4 regions of the Pectobacterium araliae genome follow, and region 3 is predicted to be linked to each of the others. Evidence: predicted binding sites of a transcription regulator. Region 3 holds the regulator's gene; each other region holds the start of a gene.
The links. The regulator PurR, encoded in region 3, represses purine synthesis genes. The targets are predictions, from matches to a motif close to CANGCAAACGTTTGCNTG.
Positions count from the first base shown of each region.

Region 1: tusA (sulfurtransferase TusA) is a predicted target of PurR. The motif match lies at 1,794-1,811, and genes of this name have one in related genera.
Region 2: carA (glutamine-hydrolyzing carbamoyl-phosphate synthase small subunit) is a predicted target of PurR. The motif match lies at 1,696-1,713, and genes of this name have one in related genera.
Region 4: purM (phosphoribosylformylglycinamidine cyclo-ligase) is a predicted target of PurR. The motif match lies at 3,059-3,076, and genes of this name have one in related genera.

Region 1 is NZ_AP028908.1:4,373,508-4,378,938, reverse strand. It holds gene AACH44_RS19930 (DcrB family lipoprotein) at 131-697, opposite strand; gene AACH44_RS19925 (7-cyano-7-deazaguanine/7-aminomethyl-7-deazaguanine transporter) at 983-1,660, opposite strand; gene tusA (sulfurtransferase TusA) at 1,877-2,119, shown strand; gene AACH44_RS19915 (zinc/cadmium/mercury/lead-transporting ATPase) at 2,284-4,650, opposite strand; gene AACH44_RS19910 (lysoplasmalogenase) at 4,742-5,371, opposite strand.
Region 2 is NZ_AP028908.1:619,494-624,924, forward strand. It holds gene ispH (4-hydroxy-3-methylbut-2-enyl diphosphate reductase) at 1-325, shown strand, start outside; gene dapB (4-hydroxy-tetrahydrodipicolinate reductase) at 669-1,490, shown strand; gene carA (glutamine-hydrolyzing carbamoyl-phosphate synthase small subunit) at 1,936-3,084, shown strand; gene carB (carbamoyl-phosphate synthase large subunit) at 3,099-5,431, shown strand, end outside.
Region 3 is NZ_AP028908.1:2,572,085-2,577,515, reverse strand. It holds gene AACH44_RS11615 (MATE family efflux transporter) at 1-7, opposite strand, end outside; gene AACH44_RS11610 (riboflavin synthase subunit alpha) at 256-891, shown strand; gene AACH44_RS11605 (reverse transcriptase domain-containing protein) at 1,405-2,028, shown strand; gene AACH44_RS11600 (group II intron maturase-specific domain-containing protein) at 2,025-2,792, shown strand; gene purR (HTH-type transcriptional repressor PurR) at 2,914-3,939, opposite strand; gene AACH44_RS11590 (YnhF family membrane protein) at 4,317-4,406, shown strand; gene AACH44_RS11585 (C40 family peptidase) at 4,486-5,337, opposite strand.
Region 4 is NZ_AP028908.1:1,257,613-1,263,043, forward strand. It holds gene ybbP (putative ABC transporter permease subunit YbbP) at 1-415, shown strand, start outside; gene speG (spermidine N1-acetyltransferase) at 526-1,101, opposite strand; gene purN (phosphoribosylglycinamide formyltransferase) at 1,287-1,925, opposite strand; gene purM (phosphoribosylformylglycinamidine cyclo-ligase) at 1,925-2,962, opposite strand; gene upp (uracil phosphoribosyltransferase) at 3,300-3,926, shown strand; gene uraA (uracil permease) at 4,143-5,431, shown strand, end outside.

The sequences.
Region 1 (5,431 bases), 1.8 Mb from region 3:
CTGATCTTTTCCCCATTTCGGCATAGGTAGGGTGATGCTGTGTTTCTCAGGTTAAGAGCTAAGCTGGCAGGAGCACAAATCCCCAATGAACTGGGGATTTGTTGATTAAGAGACGGGTGAAAGGGCGGGATTATTTCAGCTTCAGCGTGTGGATGATGCCTTCCGCTTCGCTCTGTGCCTGTTGCTGATTGCTGGCTGGCAGCGTGATCTGCAAGGTCAGCAGTTGGTTTTCCACTTTGCCCAACACCACAGAGGAATAAGCCTGCTGTCCGCTGCTGGTGATAATGCTGTCGAGCTGTTGCAGCTTCTTGCCGTCAACGTCGATGGTTTTGTTGGTGACGACTTGGAGATTGGCATCACGCGTGCGTTGCTGGTCTTCCAGACGCTGTGCCAGCACGGTCAGCTCTTCTGTGGTGTTATCACCGAGAATCACGATGACCGCTTTCTGCCCATTGTCATTGGCGTAAACGTGCATGTTGTTCGCCTGCGTACCGACTTTACCGCTTTGATCACGCATATCGGCTGGCAGGGTAAACGCCACCTTGCCATCCAGTAACTCAATGTTCTGGCTCGCGGTAGCTTCTGCGGCTGGTTTATCTTGTGCGCCCGCTTTTGCAGCGTCATCCGTTTTGCCATCACAGGCAGCAAGCAGGCCGACAAGCAAGCCGACACCGAGGTATTTGATTACATTCGACATAGGTTCCCTTTCTCTCGTTTTTGAAACAGATAATCGTTTTTAAATAGGTAATAACAGTATGGCACCCTATTCAGATAGCAAAAACAAGCGTTTTGTTGTTGCAAACCGTTCTTGATACCTGCGTTTTTTTACAAAGCGATGAGTGACTTAAGGAGAAAAGGCGGCGTAAATGGATAATGCTACTCGCTTAAGCGTGGGTCGAGGGGGAAACGCGGTGATGAGGTTCCCGCAGGGATACCTCGCACCGTGGTAGCCCCCGGTATCTCGTTTCTTAAACGATCGGCATTAATGGTGGCTGCTGAAGGAGTGGTAGTCCGTCGAATATTTTTGTTCACTCAGGCGTTTAAGCACCATGTTCAGCATGACGCCGTACATCGGCAGGAAAAAGGCCAGGCTGATCAACACTTTGAAAGCATAATCCACCATCGCAATTTCTACCCAGTTTGCTGCCATAAAGGCATCGGTGCTGCGATAAAATGCAATGAAGAAAAAGGCCAGCGTATCGCTGAAATTACCAAACACGGTCGACACAGCCGGAGCGACCCACCATGCGCGTTTCTGACGTAGCCGGTTGAAGACGTGGACATCCAGAATTTGGCCGAGAACATACGCCATGAAGCTGGCGCAGGCGATACGTGCCACGACAATATTGACCTGATTCAGCGCCTCGAATGATTGCCACGATCCCTGATAAAACAGTGACGACACCAGATAGGAGATCGCCAACGCAGGCACCATTACGGTCAGAATGATACGACGCGCCAGCGGCGCACCGAAAACCCGTACCGTCAGGTCAGTGGCCAGAAAAATAAACGGAAAGGTAAATGCGCCCCAAGTGGTATGAAAACCGAAAATCAATACCGGGAGCTGGACCAGATAATTACTCGACGTAATGATCAGGACATGGAACAACGATAGCCAGATCAGCGCCGTAAGCCGCTGCTGGGGAGTAAAACGATACATAATGTGACCTTTTTGGTTATTGGGGTTAGGGAACCCAAGAGATAACGTGCAGATTTATGCTGCAACGCGGCGGCATAATACGCAATTGCTTTGCTAATGCAATGTGTTTTGTCAGGAAAGGATGGTTGTTTTATGCGCAAACGTTGTCGTCGCTTGCGTCGGGAAATCCTGCGCGTAAACTAAGGCGGTTTTTTGATTCCAGTACTGAGAACGTTGATGACCGATCCCTTTACCAACCCGGATAAAACCCTTGATGCCCAGGGGCTGCGCTGTCCTGAGCCTGTGATGATGGTGCGTAAGGCTGTGCGCCAGATGGAAACCGGGCAAACGCTGCTGATTATTGCCGACGATCCGGCCACCACTCGCGATATTCCCGGTTTTTGCGTGTATATGGAGCATGAGCTTCTGGCGCAGGAGACTGAACAGCTTCCTTACCGTTATCTGCTGCGCAAAGGTTAATACTCGTCATACTTCAAGCCGCAGGTGCGTTGGCTTTCCTCGCTCACCCCAGTCACTTACTGATGTAAGCTCCCGGGGATTCACTGTGTCGCCGCCTGCCTGCAACTCGAATTATTTAGAGTATTAGAATTACTTGGTGAGCGGTGTTGCACCGTGTACCGCTATTAGTCCTGTTTTCTCAGCAGTCGCAGCGCGTTGGCGGTGACTAACGCGGTTGCGCCAGAATCCGCCAGCACTGCGAGCCACAGCCCGGTAATGCCCAGAATACTGGTGACCAGAAATACCGCTTTCAGCCCCAGCGCGATGGTAATGTTCTGGCGAATATTACGCTGCGTCGCCCGCGACAGGCTAATCATGGCAGCCAGCCCGGTTAGACGACTGTGCGTTAAGGCGGCATCGGCCGTCTCCAGCGCCACATCCGTACCGCTTCCCATCGCGATGCCGATGGTTGCGGCTTTCATTGCTGGCGCGTCGTTGATGCCGTCACCTACCATCGCGACAGGGTGCTGCTTGCTCAACTCGCTGACCGCCGTGACTTTATCGGCAGGGAGCAGGCTAGCCCGGTAATCGATCCCTAATGTTGCTGCGATGGCCGCGGCCGCGCGGGGATTATCGCCCGTGAGCATGACACCACGAATTCCTAACTGTTGTAAGGCATCCAGCGCCTCACGCGCATCGTGGCGTAATGTATCGCTCAACGCCAACAGACCGAGCAGCCTGTCGTCTTCTTGCACCACCACCACGGTTTTCCCCTCGCTTTCCAGTGCATCAACCCGTTGCAATCCGTCGGCATCAAGCAGATTGGGTGTGATGCGGCTTGGGGCGCTAACCTGAATCCGTTTGCCGCCTATCGTGCCTTCAACGCCGACACCTGCCAGCGCTTTGCGGTTTTCCGCCATCGGCAGGAATGTACTCGTGGACAACGCATGCTGAACGATCGCTTTGGCAAGCGGATGGTGCGAACCTGATTCCACCGCGGCGGTACGCGTCAGCAGCGCCGTTTCGCTAATGCCTGTTGCGGGTAACACGTCCGTCACCTGCGGTTTGCCTTCCGTCAGCGTACCCGTTTTGTCGAATGCGATGGTCTTGATACTGCCCAACGACTCCAGCGCCGCACCGCCTTTAATCAGTGCTCCACGGCGCGTTGCCGCAGCCAGCCCAGACGTAATCGCCGCAGGCGTTGAGATCACCAGTGCACATGGACAGCCGATTAACAGCAACGTCAGGCCGCGATAAATCCACTCTTGCCACGGCTGCGCCAGCAGTAGCGGCGGCACCAGAATCACCAGCAGCGACAGTAGCATGATGGCCGGTGTGTAGTAACGGCTGAACTTATCGAGGAAGCGCTCTATCGGCGCACGGCGCTCTTCCGCCTCTTCTATCAGTTGCAGAATGCGGTCGATGGCGCTGTTGCCCGGCTGTGAAACCACACGCAACTGCACGACCCGATCGACACACAGGCTGCCAGCGGCAATTTTTTCACCCGGCGTACGCTCAACGGGAACCGATTCGCCAGTCAGGGCGCTTTCATCAAAGCTGGCGTCGCTGTTCAATAGCTCCGCATCGGCAGGGAGTCGCCCACCGGGAGCGACTTCAATCACATCGCCGGGGATCAGACTCGCTACGGGAACGAGCCGACGCTGCCCGTTGACGATTGCCGTGGCGTCTTCAGGAAGTAGCGCCATCAGTGCCGTTACACCCCGCCGGGCACGATTGGCAGCGTAAGACTCCAGATATTCGCCCAGCATAAACAGCAGCAAAATAACCGTGGCTTCGGTGGTGGCACCAATCAAGAGTGCCCCGATGGAGGCCACGCTCATTAGCGTTTCGATTGCAAAGGGTGTACCGGAGCGAATGAGCTGTATCGATTTTTTCAGTATCGGAACCAGCCCGACAATCGTGGTTGCGATAAACGCAATCTGCCCGCCGCGCTCGCTTAACAGGGAAAGTCCCCAGCTTGCAGCAGCCAGCAAAGTGAAAAGTATTAAGAAACCATATTCATGCACGAAACGACGTAAGATAGACGTGTCAGATGGTGCAATGGGGAGTGCGGTGTCCTGCAGGGTGAAGCCCGCTTGCTGAACGGCATGTTGAACCTGAGGGCGAATATCGGTGTAGGCATCAACCACCAGTTTTTCGGTGGAGAACAACACGTTGGCTTTTTCAATTCCGGTGAGATTTTTTACTGCATTTTCGATTTTACGTGCGCAGCTGGGACAATCCATCCCGCTGATTTTCCAACTGAAACGCTGGTGGGATCGGGGCCTGTCGCTGTCGCCACCATCGGGGTCGTCAGAATCCGCGCTACCGCCACTGTCTGACGAATGCTGCTCTGTGCCACCTGCGGCCTTCACCATGGCATCAGACGCGTGTTTGGTTGAACAGCAACTGTGGTCGGCGTGGTTTGAATGCTGCGCGTGTTCGTTGCAGCAGCTTTTAGTGCTGTGCGTAGTGCTACGTGGCGCATGATGAACGCTGTTATTGCAGCAAGCTGATTTCTCAGCGCTGTGGTTATGTTGATGAGAGTGCATGCCTTCCTCCTAGGTTAGTGATAGCTATTCTTATCAGGAACTTTACACCGCCGCTCAATGCTTAGCCAGATTTTCGTGAGTGCCGCGAACGTCAGAAATAGAGGGAGCGAACAATCAGGAAATGGCCGCCAAAATAGCCTGCCGCGACAATCGCCTGATGGGCTCGGAACGGAAAACGGTAATGGTGAATCAGCCAGGCTGCATGGGCGATAAACAGCAGTACGGTGCCCGTCAGCAGGGCGAAATTTGCGTTTGTCCCCAGCGCAAAATACCGTTCGCCGGCAATCCAGACCATCAGCGTTGTCATGATGATAAAGGCGCAGGCAGGCCAGCGTTGTGCGTCCAATCGTCCCCAGATAATAGCGATCAGGATCGCGGCCAGAATAACGAGCGTTAAAGCCAGCGGCCAAAAGAATGTGAGTGAAATCTGTCCGGTAAAAAAGCTAATGGTGTACAGCAAATGGGAGAGGAAATAGGCGCCAAATGCGTAAAGCAGGCGCTGAGTCGGCAGCAACAGCAGGGTGTCTGCAACCAGCGTTGCCAGCAGCCCCAGCACAATCAAATAGCCCGGCACACCAAGTAGCGGCGTCTGCCAGGCCAGCGCCAGCAGCAGTAGCATCGTGACGGGTTTGAATAACCAACGCCGCCACGTTGGACCACGGTAGCTGGCGTCTACATACAACCAACCAGAAAAAAGCACAGCAATAAATGACCAAAGCATAGCGTGTCCTTTTTGTGTTTTTGTTTGTGTCAGGATAAAAATAAACCGTTCTTTATTCAG
Region 2 (5,431 bases), 2.0 Mb from region 3:
TTTGTCGGATAAAGCGGATGTCGTGTTTGTCGTGGGGTCTAAAAACTCCTCAAACTCCAACCGCCTTGCTGAATTGGCACAGAGAGCCGGGAAAGCGGCTTATCTGATTGATGCCGCCGAGGATATCCAGGAATCATGGGTAGCGGGCGTTTCGCAGGTTGGTGTCACCGCAGGGGCATCGGCACCGGATATTCTGGTACAACAGGTGATCCAGCGCCTGAAAGAATTGGGCGGCAAGGTTGCGATTGAAATGCAAGGGCGTGAAGAAAACATCGTCTTTGAAGTGCCCAAAGAGCTGCGTGTTGAAGTCAAACAGATAGATTAATGCTGTTTCTGCGGTAGGGCTAGGCTAAAGCCCTATCGCTTTTATCCCCTTCCGTTTTCTTTCCCCTATATTCACTCATGAAAATGTTAATGCATAAAAATGAATTTTTATGCGTTACGCCATGTAGCTTGTTTTTTAACCGCTTGTATTTATCTTCAAATACCTTGCGGCTTTTCATCGCTCTGAGCGCCATTCTGATACCTTTGGTTAGACAGTTTTGCTGATTTTCTGCGGCTTCAAACAGTATTTTCTAATCTGGCGGTAAATCCGCTGGCGATAGTGCGCAGCGCCCGTTAACCTGATGTTATTTTTATGTCGTCAGGATTAAAAAGAGAGAGACATTATGAAGGATTCATTCATCCGTATTGCGGTTGTAGGCGCGGGCGGCCGTATGGGACGCCAGCTGATTCAGGCTATCGAGCAAATGGATGGCGTAGTATTGGGCGCGGCGCTGGAGCGTTCTGGTTCGTCTCTGATAGGAAGCGATGCCGGTGAACTTGCTGGGCTGGGGAAAAGCGGTATTACCGTGAATGAAAGCCTGGATGCCGTGCAGAATGATTTCGATATTTTGATCGACTTCACCCGCCCAGAAGGCACATTAGCGCATTTGGCGTTTTGCCGTCAGCACCGTAAAGGCATGATTATTGGGACAACCGGCTTTGATGATGCAGGAAAGGCGGCGATTAAGCAGGCTGCGCAGGATATCGGCATCGTGTTTGCGGCGAACTTCAGCGTTGGCGTCAATGTCATGCTGAAGCTGCTGGAAAAAGCGGCCAAAGTCATGGGCGACTATACTGATATCGAAATCATTGAAGCACACCACCGCCACAAAGTGGATGCGCCATCGGGTACCGCACTGGCGATGGGCGAAGCGATCGCTGATGCGCTGGGACGCGATCTGAAGTCCTGTGCCGTGTACGCGCGTGAAGGCTACACCGGTGAACGCGATCCGAAAAGCATTGGTTTTGCGACCGTGCGAGCGGGCGATATCGTCGGTGAACATACGGCGATGTTTGCTGATGTGGGTGAGCGCGTTGAGATTACCCACAAGGCATCCAGCCGCATGACATTTGCTAATGGTGCAGTAAGAGCTGCAATCTGGATTAGTGCGAAAGAAAGTGGCCTTTTTGATATGAGAGATGTGCTTTCTCTGGATGATTTGTAGTATTTTTATTTTTCATAGGATTTATATCTAACTGAAAAAGGTGGGTGTTTTTACGTTCACCTTTTCTTTTATCTTGTTGGCTTGTTTTTTCTATCATCATTGGTATTTGTTTGTGTTTTATTCTGTTTTTTAGTGATGATTTTCCCTCCTTACTCCCAAAATGTCCTTTGCTGGTGATTTGTTACTCTTATTTTAGCAATGTTGTCTCGCAACCGTTTACTTATCTCAGTTGATAGGGTTTTTTACGTCAGTGGGCGACTATTTATTTCGGAAAGCATAAAAATAAGAGAAAAAAAGCGGTTTGGGTAGACAATCAGGAAGACCATCATTAAAATGCGCCCAATTTGCCAAAAATTGGCCTTACAGGTAGTTTTTGCATTGATTTAGTGGCTCGAATCTGAATTAATATGCAAATAACGTGATTGTTTATTCCTTGGAGGGTGTTTTGATTAAGTCAGCGCTATTGGTTCTGGAAGACGGAACCCAATTCCACGGTCGGGCCATTGGGGCAGAAGGGTCGGCAGTGGGGGAAGTGGTCTTCAATACGTCGATGACCGGTTATCAAGAAATCCTTACTGATCCTTCCTATTCCCGCCAGATTGTCACTCTCACTTATCCCCATATCGGTAATGTCGGCGCCAATGCCAACGATGAAGAATCCCCCTCTGTACAGGCTCAAGGTCTGGTTATTCGCGATTTACCTCTGATTGCCAGCAACTACCGTAGTGAAGAAAGCCTGTCTGAATACCTCAAACGCAACAACATCGTCGCCATTGCTGATATCGATACCCGTAAACTGACCCGTCTGCTGCGTGAGAAAGGCGCACAGAATGGCTGCATCATCGCGGGCGATGCGCCGGATGCTGCCGTTGCACTGGAGAAAGCGAAAGCCTTCCCAGGGCTGAAGGGCATGGATCTGGCAAAAGAAGTCACGACGGCAGAAAGCTACAGCTGGTTACAGGGAAGCTGGACGCTGGAAGGCGAATTGCCGGCGGCGAAAAACGAAAGCGAGCTGCCTTACCACGTTGTCGCTTATGACTACGGTGTGAAACGCAACATTCTGCGTATGCTGGTGGATCGCGGCTGTCGCCTGACGGTCGTCCCGGCGCAGACACCTGCTGAGGACGTACTGAAGCTGAACCCAGACGGTATTTTCCTCTCTAACGGCCCGGGCGACCCAGAACCGTGCGACTACGCGATTCGTGCGATCAAAACCTTCCTGGAAACGGATATTCCGGTATTCGGTATCTGTCTGGGTCACCAACTGCTGGCACTGGCGAGCGGTGCCAAGACCATCAAAATGAAGCTGGGTCACCACGGTGGCAACCATCCGGTCAAAGATCTGGATAACAACTGTGTGATGATTACCGCGCAGAACCACGGCTTTGCAGTTGATGAAAATAATCTGCCTGCCACGCTGCGCGTCACGCACAAATCCCTGTTTGACCATACGGTTCAGGGGATTCACCGCACGGATAAGCCAGCGTTCAGCTTCCAGGGTCACCCAGAAGCAAGCCCCGGCCCGCATGATGCCGCGCCGCTGTTCGACCACTTTATTGACTTGATTCAGACTTACCGTTCTTCAGCTAAATAATCAGGAGCGAGAAAATGCCAAAACGTACAGATATTAAAAGCATCCTGATTCTGGGCGCCGGCCCGATTGTTATCGGCCAGGCGTGTGAGTTTGACTACTCGGGTGCACAGGCGTGTAAAGCACTGCGTGAAGAGGGTTACCGCGTTATTCTGGTGAACTCCAACCCGGCAACCATCATGACCGACCCGGAAATGGCCGATGCGACCTATATCGAGCCGATTCACTGGGAAGTGGTACGCAAAATCATTGAAAAAGAGCGTCCAGATGCAGTGCTGCCAACGATGGGCGGCCAGACTGCGCTGAACTGTGCGCTGGAACTGGAACGTCAGGGCGTGCTGGCTGAATTCGGCGTCACCATGATTGGTGCAACGGCGGATGCGATTGATAAAGCAGAAGACCGCCGCCGCTTCGACGTGGCGATGAAGAAGATCGGTCTGGATACTGCGCGTTCCGGTATTGCACACAATATGGAAGAAGCACTGGCCGTTGCGGCTGACGTCGGCTTCCCGTGCATTATCCGTCCTTCCTTTACGATGGGCGGCACCGGTGGCGGTATCGCTTACAACCGTGAAGAGTTTGAAGAGATCTGTGAGCGCGGGCTGGATCTTTCTCCAACCAAAGAGCTGTTGATCGATGAATCGCTGATTGGTTGGAAAGAGTATGAGATGGAAGTGGTGCGTGATAAGAACGACAACTGCATCATCGTCTGCTCAATCGAAAACTTCGATGCGATGGGGATCCACACTGGAGACTCCATCACCGTCGCCCCTGCACAAACGCTGACCGACAAAGAATATCAAATCATGCGTAACGCCTCGATGGCGGTACTGCGTGAAATCGGCGTAGAAACGGGCGGTTCTAACGTTCAGTTCTCGGTAAACCCGAAAACTGGCCGTCTGATTGTTATCGAAATGAACCCGCGTGTATCACGTTCTTCCGCGCTGGCGTCTAAAGCGACAGGCTTCCCGATTGCGAAAATCGCGGCTAAGTTGGCTGTAGGTTACACGCTTGATGAGCTGATGAACGACATCACTGGTGGCCGTACGCCAGCGTCCTTCGAACCTGCTATCGACTACGTTGTCACTAAGATTCCGCGTTTCAACTTCGAGAAATTCGCTGGTGCCAACGACCGTCTGACCACGCAGATGAAATCTGTGGGCGAAGTGATGGCAATTGGCCGTACGCAGCAGGAATCCTTGCAGAAAGCGCTGCGTGGTCTGGAAGTGGGCGCAACGGGCTTCGATCCGAAAGTGGATTTGGACGATCCAGAAGCGTTGACCAAAATCCGCCGCGAGCTGAAAGATGCCGGTGCCGAGCGTATCTGGTACATCGCTGATGCCTTCCGCGCGGGGATGTCTGTCGATGGCGTATTTAACCTGACCAACGTCGATCGCTGGTTCCTGGTGCAGATTGAAGAGCTGGTGCGTTTGGAAGAGCAGGTCGCTGAAAAAGGCGCAACCGCTCTGGATGCCGATTTCCTGCGTACGCTGAAGCGTAAAGGCTTTGCCGATGCGCGTCTGGCGAAACTGGCTGGCGTGGCGGAAAGCGAAATTCGCAAACTGCGCGATAAATTCGACCTGCATCCGGTCTATAAGCGTGTCGATACCTGTGCGGCAGAATTCGCGACCGATACGGCTTACATGTACTCCACGTATGAAGAAGAGTGTGAAGCTAATCCGACTCAGGATCGTGACAAAATCATGGTACTGGGCGGCGGGCCGAACCGTATTGGTCAAGGGATCGAATTTGACTACTGCTGTGTCCATGCTTCACTGGCGCTGCGTGAAGATGGTTATGAAACCATCATGGTTAACTGCAACCCAGAGACCGTTTCAACCGACTACGACACTTCCGATCGCCTGTACTTCGAACCGGTAACCTTTGAAGACGTGCTGGAAATTGTCCGTATCGAGAAGCCAAAAGGCGTGATCGTTCAATACGGTGGCCAAACGCCGCTGAAGCTGGCGCGTGCGCTGGAAGCGGCGGGGGTGCCAGTTATCGGCACCAGCCCAGACGCGATTGACCGTGCAGAAGACCGTGAACGTTTCCAGCAGGCGGTTAATCGTCTGGGGCTGAAGCAACCGGCTAACGCCACAGTAGCAACGATTGAGCAGGCGGTAGAAAAAGCGCGTGGCATCGGTTACCCGCTGGTTGTTCGTCCTTCTTATGTTCTGGGTGGTCGTGCGATGGAAATTGTGTACGACGAAATCGACCTTAAGCGCTACTTCCAAAACGCGGTTAGCGTATCCAACGATGCACCAGTGCTGCTAGACCGTTTCCTTGACGATGCTATCGAAGTTGACGTTGATGCAATTTGCGACGGAGAGCGCGTGCTGATTGGTGGCAT
Region 3 (5,431 bases):
GTTGCACGGATACCTTCCTTGAATGACTTAATTTTGCTAGCGGGATGAAAAATCTGGATATGAAAAACGTCAAGAATAAAATGAGAGCATTATTGTAACGACTTAATAAAAGTAAACCAGCATGAAAGAGAATATATTCTTTTTGTTACGCTGCGGTTTCGATAGCGTTTGATGTCTGGCATTCCGGTTTGGTTTTCCGTGGAATATCGTGCACACTGCACAGCGTCATTTCTTTGTTTTTAAGAGGCAAACCGCATGTTTACCGGTATTGTTCAGGGCACCGCATCTGTGGTGTCAATTGAAGAAAAATCCAATTTTCGTACTCACGTTATTCAACTCCCCCCCGACCTACTGACAGGGCTTACGCTCGGTGCATCGGTGGCGCACAACGGCTGCTGCCTAACGGTGACAGCTATTGATGGCGATCGCGTCAGTTTTGATCTCATGAAAGAAACGCTGCGGCTAACGAATTTGGGTGATATTCATGAAGGCGATGTCGTGAATATTGAGCGAGCGGCAAAATTCGGTGATGAGATCGGTGGGCATGTGATGTCGGGTCACATTATGTGCACGGCGGAAGTGGTCAAGATTCAGGTATCAGAGAACAATCACCAGATTTGGTTCCGTCTGGCAGATGAAGCGCTGATGAAATACGTGCTGCATAAAGGTTTTGTCGGGATTGATGGCATCAGCCTGACGGTGGGTGAGGTGATCCGCGGGCGTTTCTGCGTGCATTTAATTCCAGAAACGTTGAATCGCACAACGCTGGGGCAAAAGCGTTTAGGGCATCGCATCAATATTGAAATTGATCCACAAACGCAGGCCGTGGTGGATACCGTCGAGCGTGTGTTAGCCAGTAAGCAGGCGAACGACCTCGGTAAAGAAGAGTAGTTCTGCATTCCCTCTTTTTGGTAAACCGGACGAGCAACATTGTCCGGTTTTTTATTTGTGCGCCGGGCATGGCGCGTAGCGCCTTGACGGGCGCTGTCCGTTGACTGTAGTGGTCAAGGGGCGACTTGGCGGTGAAAGTCCTCTACACACCCGGCAAGGGGAAGTGTTAGCCGAACGGCAAGGGTGCCCACCGCGAGGTGGGATCTGAAGGAAGCTGAAGGCAAAATGCTGGCCTGACGAACAGGAAGCAGTTTAGGCGGCACAGCGGGGTAAGGTGGCAAATATCATCAAAGCCCAATACTTGCACAGAACGCTGTGACGTAAAGCTGACAGGCATAAGCAGGAAGGTCGCGCGAATTACCCCGGGAGGGCTGCACGTTTGCTTCAGGGCTACCGAGCGTCGAGAGGCGACGGGATGAACGTGCAGCAGTCAGCCGAAGCCGTAGTAGTGCTGCATAACTGGCAGCATGAAGGGCTGAACATGATTAACCGTGATTAGGACACCGATACTCGATGGGAATTAATGAGGCACAAGCGCAGAGCACTGCGGCCAGCGGCAGAGGAGACGGACAGTATCCGTCAGTGCTGCATGAGGGTGCTGAAATCCCCACGGCGGTCGGTGGGCAAACGAAAGCGGAAATGCCGTTGACGATGGAAACGGTGATAACGAGAGAGAACCTGATGCTGGCCTATCAGCGCGTGGTGGAAAACAACGGCGCGGCAGGGGTAGATAACCTGAAAGTGACGGAGTTGAAGCCGTGGCTGAAACAGAACTGGGCGAGTATCAGGCAGGCATTGATTACGGGCGCCTACCAGCCGCAGGCGATACGCAGAGTGGATATCCCAAAGCCGGACGGCGGCGTGAGAACCCTGGGTATCCCGACGGTAGTGGACAGGCTTATCCAGCAGGCGATAGCACAACAACTCAGTCCGGTCGTGGAGCCGCACTTCTGCGAATCGAGTTACGGGTTCAGAAGTAACCGCAATGCGTGGCAGGCAGTGCAACAGGCACAGCGCTACATACAAAGCGGGAAACGCTGGGTGGTCGATCTGGATCTGGAAAAGTTCTTTGACCGGGTGGATCATGACATTTTGATGTCACGTCTGGCGAGGCTGTCAGGGATAAACGGCTGTTGAAACTGATACGTCGCTACCTTGAAGCGGAAATGACGAACGGGTGCGAGACAGAGAAGCGAGGTAAGGGAATGCCGCAGGGCGGACCGTTGTCGCCGCTACTGTCGAACATTCTGCTGGATGAACTGGATAAAGAACTGGAGCGTCGAGGTCACAGCTTCTGTCGCTATGCGGATGACTGCAACATTTACGTGAGCAGTCGCAAAGCAGGCGAGCATATCTTTAGGGCAATCAGGGTGTACCTGAGAGACATACTGAAGCTAAAGGTCAATGAGCAGAAGAGTGCGGTGGCGCGACCGTGGGAGCGTAAGTTCCTGGGATACAGCGTGACACGGCACAAACAGACCCGACTGAAGATCGCAGGGAGCAGTGTCGAGAGGCTGAAGGAGAAGATCCGTAGCCTGACGACAGGGCACGCGACGAAATCAGTGAAAGGCGTAATCAATGAACTCACACCGATACTGCGAGGCTGGATGAGCTACTTCAGATACACGGAAGTAAAAGGAGTTCTGGAGAAGATTGACGGCTGGGTCAGGCGTAAACTGCGCAGTCTACTGTGGCGGCAATGGAAACGAACGTATACGCGAGCCCGAATGCTAATGCGAGCGGGCTTGTGTGAAAAGCGAGCGTGGAGGTCGGCGAGTAACCAGCGAGGAGCGTGGTGGAACGCGGGGTCGAGTCACATGAATGATGCGATAAAGACGGCGCAGTTCAGACGACTCGGCTTGATATCACTAGTGGAGCAGCAACGGCAGTTCCAGAGTTAACATGAACCGCCGTATGCGGAACCGCACGTACGGTGGTGTGAGAGGACGGCGGGAGTAATCTCGCCTCCTACTCGATTAGCAGGCGGGAATAAGAACATCGGTCTATGTTGAGTCGCCGAGATTAGCGGCGATAATCGCGAAACGGACCGTCGGCAACCGAGCGACGTTCAATCAACGTCGGATGCACCTCAATGACGTGTGCATCTTCACGCTTGCTGGTAATCCGATCCAGCAACATAGAAAACGCGGATTGGCCCAGACGCTCTTTGGGCTGATGGATGGTGGTTAGTGCGGGCGTAAAGAAGCGCGCGTGGCGGACGTTGTCATAACCGATCACCGAAATATCTTGTGGCACACGTAACCCCAATTCGTCTGCCGCACAAATGGCTCCCATCGCCATGATATCGCCACCACAGAATACCGCGGTAGGTCGCTGCTTTTGCGCGAGAATCTGATGCATGGCTTTATAACCGGATTCCGGTTCAAAATCGCCCCGCACGACCCATTCATCGCGCACGGTAATGTCGGCTTCCTTCAAGGCTTTTAAAAAGCCAAGGTAGCGTCCGTTACCCGTGTTGCGCTCTTGTATTCCAGGGATAGCGCCAATATCCCGATGACCGCGTTCAATCAGGTAGCGGCCTGCCATATAACCGCCCTCAAAGGCGTTATCGATGATGGTATCGGTAAAATCGCTGTGCATTTGTCCCCAGTCCATGACGACCATAGGAATGCTGCGATAATCTTCCAACATGCCCAATAACTCTGGCGGGTACTCGGCACACATGACCAGCAGGCCGTCGACGCGTTTTTGCGCCAGCATCGAGAGATAAGCGCGCTGTTTGCCGATATCGTTATGAGAATTACACAGCACCAGCGTGTAGCCTTTGGCATAACAGCTGTTTTCGACCGCTTCAATGATCTCGGCGAAATAGGGCGCTTCGCTGGATGTAGCCAGCAAGCCGATAGATTTAGTGTGATTAACTTTAAGGCTACGGGCGACGGCGCTAGGCGAATAGTGCAATTCCTTGATTGCTGCCCTGACGGCTGCCTTAGTCTCTTCGGCGACGAAACGTGTTTTATTGATCACGTGCGATACGGTTGTGGTGGAAACGCCAGCACGTTTTGCCACATCTTTAATCGTTGCCATCTAAAAATGACTCCTGAACTTACCTGTTACAGACGTAAGTATATTGTTAATCGTTTGCCTACGTTTAAAGTTCTTCTTCTAAGCTAAAAAACAGGATTTCAGAAGGAGAATGCCGAATGTTATACCGAAGGGATCTGGCTTGACGTTTTTCGACTGGCACGCAGCGCTTTCATAAACAGCGGATTGTGTCCGATTTATCATGAAAGTGAAAGGGCTAATTTATACTATTAGTGATGCATGCGTCGGAGATTTTTCGTTAGAATTATGAAAGAATCGTAATAACCCTATTATTTGTCGCTTTATTGTCTCAGTGGGTTCGGCTGTAAATGATAGTGTCTTTTTTCAGATGAAATTTGTTTGCTAATAAGGAGTGGCCTATGGATACCGATTTGAAGATGTCTTTGCTGACAACGGTTGGCTCGTTGGCTGTGATCATCACGTTTAGTTTCATTGCGGTGTTGAACTAACCTTCAGTGTTTCTGCGCATTCAGACAGGGTTATTGCACAGAATCTGTCTGAATACGCTTCTGTTCGGCGTGCTATCGCTTAACGAATGGTCTGTGGCGTCACCACGCGACGCGCCCCTACATAATGCTCCTGCCAATAATCCTCACTTAGCTTGCTGATGCGAATATCTGAACCGGTACGCGGTGACTGGATAAATTTGCCTTCTCCCAGATAAACCCCGACGTGATCGGCGGCACCACGATTATTGATGCGGAAAAAGACCAGATCACCACTTTCCAGCTCACTTTTTTTAATCGGTGCGGCATCACGCAGATGGTACATCTCGTTCGCGGTACGTGGGATTGGGATCTTAACGACGTCTTTATAGGCGTAATAGACCAGTCCGCTACAGTCGAAACCGGTAAAAGGCGATGATCCGCCCCAGTGGTAAGGCTTACCGATCTGGCTCATCAGTTTATTCATTGCTGTCGTTTTGGCGTGTTGATAGCGTTTTTTATGCGCTGTGCTCAGCGCCATCCCCTTTTCTGTGGGCGCTGGATTTTTATCCACTTTTCCTTTGAGCGCGGTCTTCTTCAACTCGGTTTTGACTCTGGTCTGTGCGATTGTCTGCCTATCCTCTTCAGGCTTTAGCTTTTTAAGGTTTTTTTTCACTAGTGCAGGCGTGCTGCTTTGCGTCCGGGATAGCTTCTTTTCTACTGGTTTGTTAGCCGTACGGGGTTTGAATTTATTGCTGACGGTGGTCGGTTCTGGCTTTTTACTTTTGATTGGTGCTGGTGATTTAGCAGTACCCTTTGTTTGACGGTTTTTCTTATTCGTTTCTTCAACGACGCTTTTCTTCGGCGTAGAATGCGGGGTATGCGGCGCAGCCTGAACGATGTTCAGGGATAGGTTACTGAAAAATAATATAAAAAGAGTAATAAATAAGCGCATAATAAAAGTGACCGAACATAATCCTTAACTCGCTCAATCCGCACAGTATTCCTGAAAACGGCGTCATAAAAAAGTGGGCATGGTCGCTTTATTC
Region 4 (5,431 bases), 1.3 Mb from region 3:
GCGTCAGGTTGGACAGGTCTTGCAGCAGGTGAGTCGCGCGCTGGAGATTATGGTCATACTGGTGCTGTTCTGCGGCGTCCTGCTGTTGCTGGCTCAGATTCAGGTTGGGATGCGTCAGCGACGTCAGGAGTTGATGGTATACCGTACGCTAGGAGCCGGGTTGCGCCTGCTGCGTACCACGCTGTGGTGTGAATTCGCGGTGCTGGGACTGGTGGCGGGAACCGCTGCGGCGATTGGCGCGGAATCGGCTCTGTGGCTGTTGCAGCGTAAGGTCTTTAACTTCGCCTGGGAACCGAATATCGCGATGTGGATAACGCTTCCGTTAATCGCGGCGTTCCTCCTGTCGCTCTGCGGCGGCTGGCTGGGGCTAAGGCTCTTGCGCGGTAAAGCGCTATTCCGGCAATTCGCGGGTTAACATTGCGGATGAAATACGCCATTTTCTCTGTGTTTGCATAAAACGAGCTTAAGATACGTGCGAAAAGAGGAAGTAAATCGCTTGAGGCCAGCAATGCTGGCCTTCTTACCTTACTGACTGAGGGAGCTTCCTGGTGCTTCGCCGCCAGTTTCCGTCACGGTTTTGTGCTTCGCCAGATATTGATGTTGGAAAATGCACATGCGGATTGTGTTGCGGTATTCACCGTTGATGAAAAACTCGTGGATCAGTTCACCCTCGACCTCAAACCCTAGCTTGCTGTAGATATGGATCGCTTTTTGGTTTTCCTTATCCACAATCAAATACAGCTTGTACAGGTTCAATACCGAGAAGCCGTAATCCATCGCCAGCTTGGCCGCTACGCTGGCGTAACCGCGGCCCTGATAGGCGGGATCGATGATAATCTGAAATTCCGCGCGACGGTGAATATGGTTAATCTCCACCAGTTCAACCAAACCGACCTTCGTCTGCTCGTGTTCGATAATGAAACGCCGTTCGCTCTGGTCATGAATATGCTTGTCGTACAGATCGCTGAGTTCGACAAAGGCCTCATAAGGTTCTTCAAACCAATAACGCATCACGCTGGCATTGTTATCCAACTGATGAACAAAAGTGAGATCGTCTCGCTCCAACGGTCGTAGCCGAACGGAATTGCTCGTACCGGACATAGTGAATCCTTAATTGATTAGATAAACGTGAAGCGGCATTACCGGAGTCACGCTGGCATGAGTATGCCAACGCTAGTATAGCGGTGGAGAGGCTAGTGCTGAACTCCCAATGTGGAATGGCAAATCGCAAGATGCCCCGTATCGATGTGACACGGGGCTAAAATACACGAGAAATTGTGGCAGAATTACTCGGCAGCATAACCCTGTGGTGGAATGCGAACGCTGTCCAGCCAGGCTTCATTCTCACGCATCACCAGTCTGCCGTTCAGGAACCAGTTGATGACCATCGGGTAAATCGTGTGCTCGTGCGTCTTCACGCGCTCGCTCAGGCTTTCTTCCGTGTCGTCACTAAATACGGGCACTTTCGCTTGCAGAATCAGTGGGCCGCCATCCAATTCATCGGTGACGAAATGGACAGAAGTCCCATGTTCCCGATCGCCATTTTCCAGTGCCTTGCGGTGCGTGTGCAAACCGGGATATTTTGGCAGCAGAGAAGGGTGAATGTTCAGCATTTTGCCAGCAAACTGGGCAACAAATTCCGGGCTAAGAATCCGCATGTAGCCTGCTAAAATCACCAACGCCGGTTCATATTGCTCAATTTCGTTTGCCAGTGCGGCATCAAATGCAGCACGGTCGGCAAAATCTTCAGGATTCAAGACGCACGTAGGAATATCCGCATTTTGTGCGCGTTCTAGCCCGTAAGCCTCCGCATTATTACTGAATACGGCGACGATCTTTCCTTTAAGGCGTCCGTTCTTACTGGCGTCAATCAACGCCTGTAAGTTACTTCCATGACCTGAAATCAGCACAACGATGTTTTTCATCAATTAATAACCACTGCGTCTCCGGCATCGGTTTGAGTAATGACGCCGATTTTCCATGCGTTTTCGCCGCTGCTGTTGAGTAACGCAACGGCCTCGTCTGCCTGTTCGGCTGGCAGTGCGATGATCATACCAACACCGCAGTTGAAAGTACGATACATTTCGTGGCGGCTGACATTACCAGCCTGTTGCAGCCAGTTAAAGACAGCAGGCCATTGCCAGCTGGATTCGTCGATCGTCGCCTGCATGCCTTCTGGCAGCACGCGTGGGATATTTTCCCAGAAGCCACCGCCAGTCAGGTGAGAAATCGCGTGGACATCCACTTTCTCAATCAGAGACAGGATAGATTTCACGTAGATTTTAGTCGGTGCCAGCAGGTGGTCGGCCAGTGATTTGCCTTCCAGCTCGAACTGCTCTGGATCGGTTTTGCTGACTTCAAGCACTTTACGCACCAGCGAATAGCCGTTTGAGTGTGGGCCGCTGGACGCGAGAGCAACCAGAACATCGCCGTTCTGAACTTTGCTGCCGTCAATAATTTCTGATTTTTCTACCACGCCGACGCAGAAGCCAGCAACGTCGTAGTCTTCGCCGTGATACATACCCGGCATTTCAGCGGTTTCACCACCGACCAGTGCACAGCCTGATTGCTTACAGCCTTCCGCGATGCCGGTAATCACGCTGGCAGCGGTGTCGACATCCAGCTTGCCTGTGGCGTAATAGTCGAGGAAGAACAGCGGCTCCGCACCCTGAACCACCAGGTCATTCACGCACATCGCAACCAGATCGATACCAATGGTATTGTGGCGTTTCAGATCCATCGCCAGGCGCAGTTTGGTGCCGACTCCGTCAGTGCCGGAAACCAGAATCGGTTCGCGGTATTTTTGCGGTAAGGCGCACAAGGCACCGAAACCACCCAATCCACCCATAACTTCCGGGCGACGAGTCTGTTTCACTACACCTTTAATACGGTCTACCAATGCATTGCCTGCATCGATATCCACGCCTGCGTCTTTATAGCTGAGAGAGGTTTTGTCGGTCACTGCTGAGTCCCCACGAAGGTTACGGGTCGTATTCAGAAAACACGGTATTGAGAAAACATACTGTGGTAAAAATAATGCGCGCTAATTCTAACAGTGTAGGCAATCGTTTGCGAGTGATGAGTCATCGGCTGGCTATTTTTCGTTAATGACGACAATTTCTCTTATCGGTTGATCTGGATCAGGCTTAATCATATGGCACTAAGTAAAAAAGGCGGTATAATCCCGCGATTTTTTTTACGACGGGCTCTCGTGCCCGCCGCCCTGCGGGCCGCCGCAAGCGGTGTTTAAAAACGCGTTTGGCGTTTTTGTCCGTCCATTAGCCGATGGGGAGATAATGATGAAGATCGTCGAGGTGAAACACCCACTCGTCAAACATAAACTGGGTTTGATGCGTGAGAACGATATTAGCACGAAGCGTTTTCGTGAGCTGGCTTCCGAAGTGGGGAGTTTGCTGACTTACGAAGCGACGGCTGACCTGGCAACCGAAAAAGTCACCATTGATGGCTGGTGCGGTCCGGTTGAAGTCGATCAGATCAAAGGCAAGAAAATTACCGTCGTACCGATTCTGCGTGCAGGGTTAGGAATGATGGAAGGCGTGCTGGAAAATGTCCCTAGCGCACGTATCAGCGTTGTCGGCATCTACCGTAATGAAGAGACGCTGGAGCCTGTACCCTATTTCCAAAAGCTGGTTTCCAATATCGAAGAGCGCATGGCGCTGGTGGTTGACCCTATGCTGGCAACCGGTGGCTCAATGATCGCGACGATCGATCTGCTGAAAAAAGCGGGTTGTCACAGTATTAAGGTACTGGTGCTGGTCGCGGCTCCAGAAGGGATTGCCGCGCTGGAAAAAGCTCACCCAGATATCGAACTTTACACGGCATCCATCGATAAAGGCCTCAACGATCAGGGTTACATCATGCCGGGCCTCGGTGATGCGGGCGATAAAATATTTGGTACGAAATAACAGGTAAGCCGACGTGATAGTCGGCTTTTTTTTGGCGCAAACCTACGTATTTCCTATGGTTCGCCGCAGCCTGTGTGACGTCACACGCGGTTCTTTTATTACATAAGCAGTCAACATCATCCTGCTTCGCTACGGTGGGGCGGGATGAGTTTGGCTGTGATAAAAGTGTGGGTCTACCTGCACACACAAATAGCAACACTACAGAGGATATTGAAGATGACTCGTCGCGCCATCGGGGTGAGTGAACGACCCCCCTTGTTACAAACCATCCCGTTGAGCTTCCAGCATCTGTTCGCGATGTTTGGCGCTACCGTTCTGGTTCCCATCCTGTTCAAGATCAACCCAGCGACCGTACTGTTATTCAACGGCGTGGGTACGCTGCTTTATTTATTCATTTGTAAGGGAAAAATCCCTGCGTATTTGGGGTCGAGCTTTGCGTTCATTTCCCCGGTTTTACTGCTGCTGCCACTGGGGTATGAAGTCGCACTGGGGGGCTTCATCATGTGCGGCGTGTTGTTCTGTTTGGTGGCGCTGATTGTTAAGAAAGCGGGCACTGGCTGGCTGAATGTGCTGTTTCCGCCTGCGGCGATGGGGGCGATTGTTGCCGTTATCGGCCTTGAACTGGCGGGTGTCGCGGCGGGAATGGCTGGGCTGCTGCCTGCCGATGGCACATCCGTTGATTCCACCGCAGTAACGATTTCTCTGGCGACGCTGGCGATCACCATTCTGGGGTCGGTGCTGTTTCGTGGTTTTCTGGCGATCATCCCGATTCTGATCGGGGTACTGGCTGGCTATGCGCTGTCGTTCGCGCTGGGTGTGGTCGATTTGACCCCGATTCGTGAAGCGCACTGGTTCGCGATGCCGACTTTTTACACGCCACGCTTTGAGTGGTTTGCCATTCTGACGATCCTGCCTGCGGCGCTGGTGGTGATTGCGGAGCACGTTGGCCACTTGGTGGTAACGGCAAATATCGTGAAGAAAGACCTGATGCGTGAGCCGGGGCTGCACCGCTCCATGTTCGCCAACGGGATTTCTACCGTGCTGTCTGGCTTCTTTGGTTCTACGCCGAACACGACCTACGGCGAAAATATCGGCGTGCTGGCCATTACCAAAGTGTACAGCACCTGGGTGATCGGCGGTGCGGCGATCCTCGCGATCCTGCTCTCTTGCGTGGGCAAACTGGCCGCGGCGATTCAGGCTGTACCGGTTCCGGTTATGGGCGGCGTGTCGCTGCTGCTGTACGGCGTAATTGGTGCGTCCGGTATTCGTGTGCTGATTGAATCCAAAGTGGATTACAACAAAGCACAAAACTTGATCCTCACTTCCGTGATTCTGATCATCGGCGTCAGTGGCGCGAAAGTGCATCTGGGCTCGACCGAACTGAAAGGCATGGCGCTGGCGACAGTTGTCGGTATCGGCATGAGTCTGGTGTTTAAGGTCATCAGCCTGTTCCGCAAAGAGGAAGAGATCCTCGATGCGCCGGAAGAGAACGACGCGCGTTCATA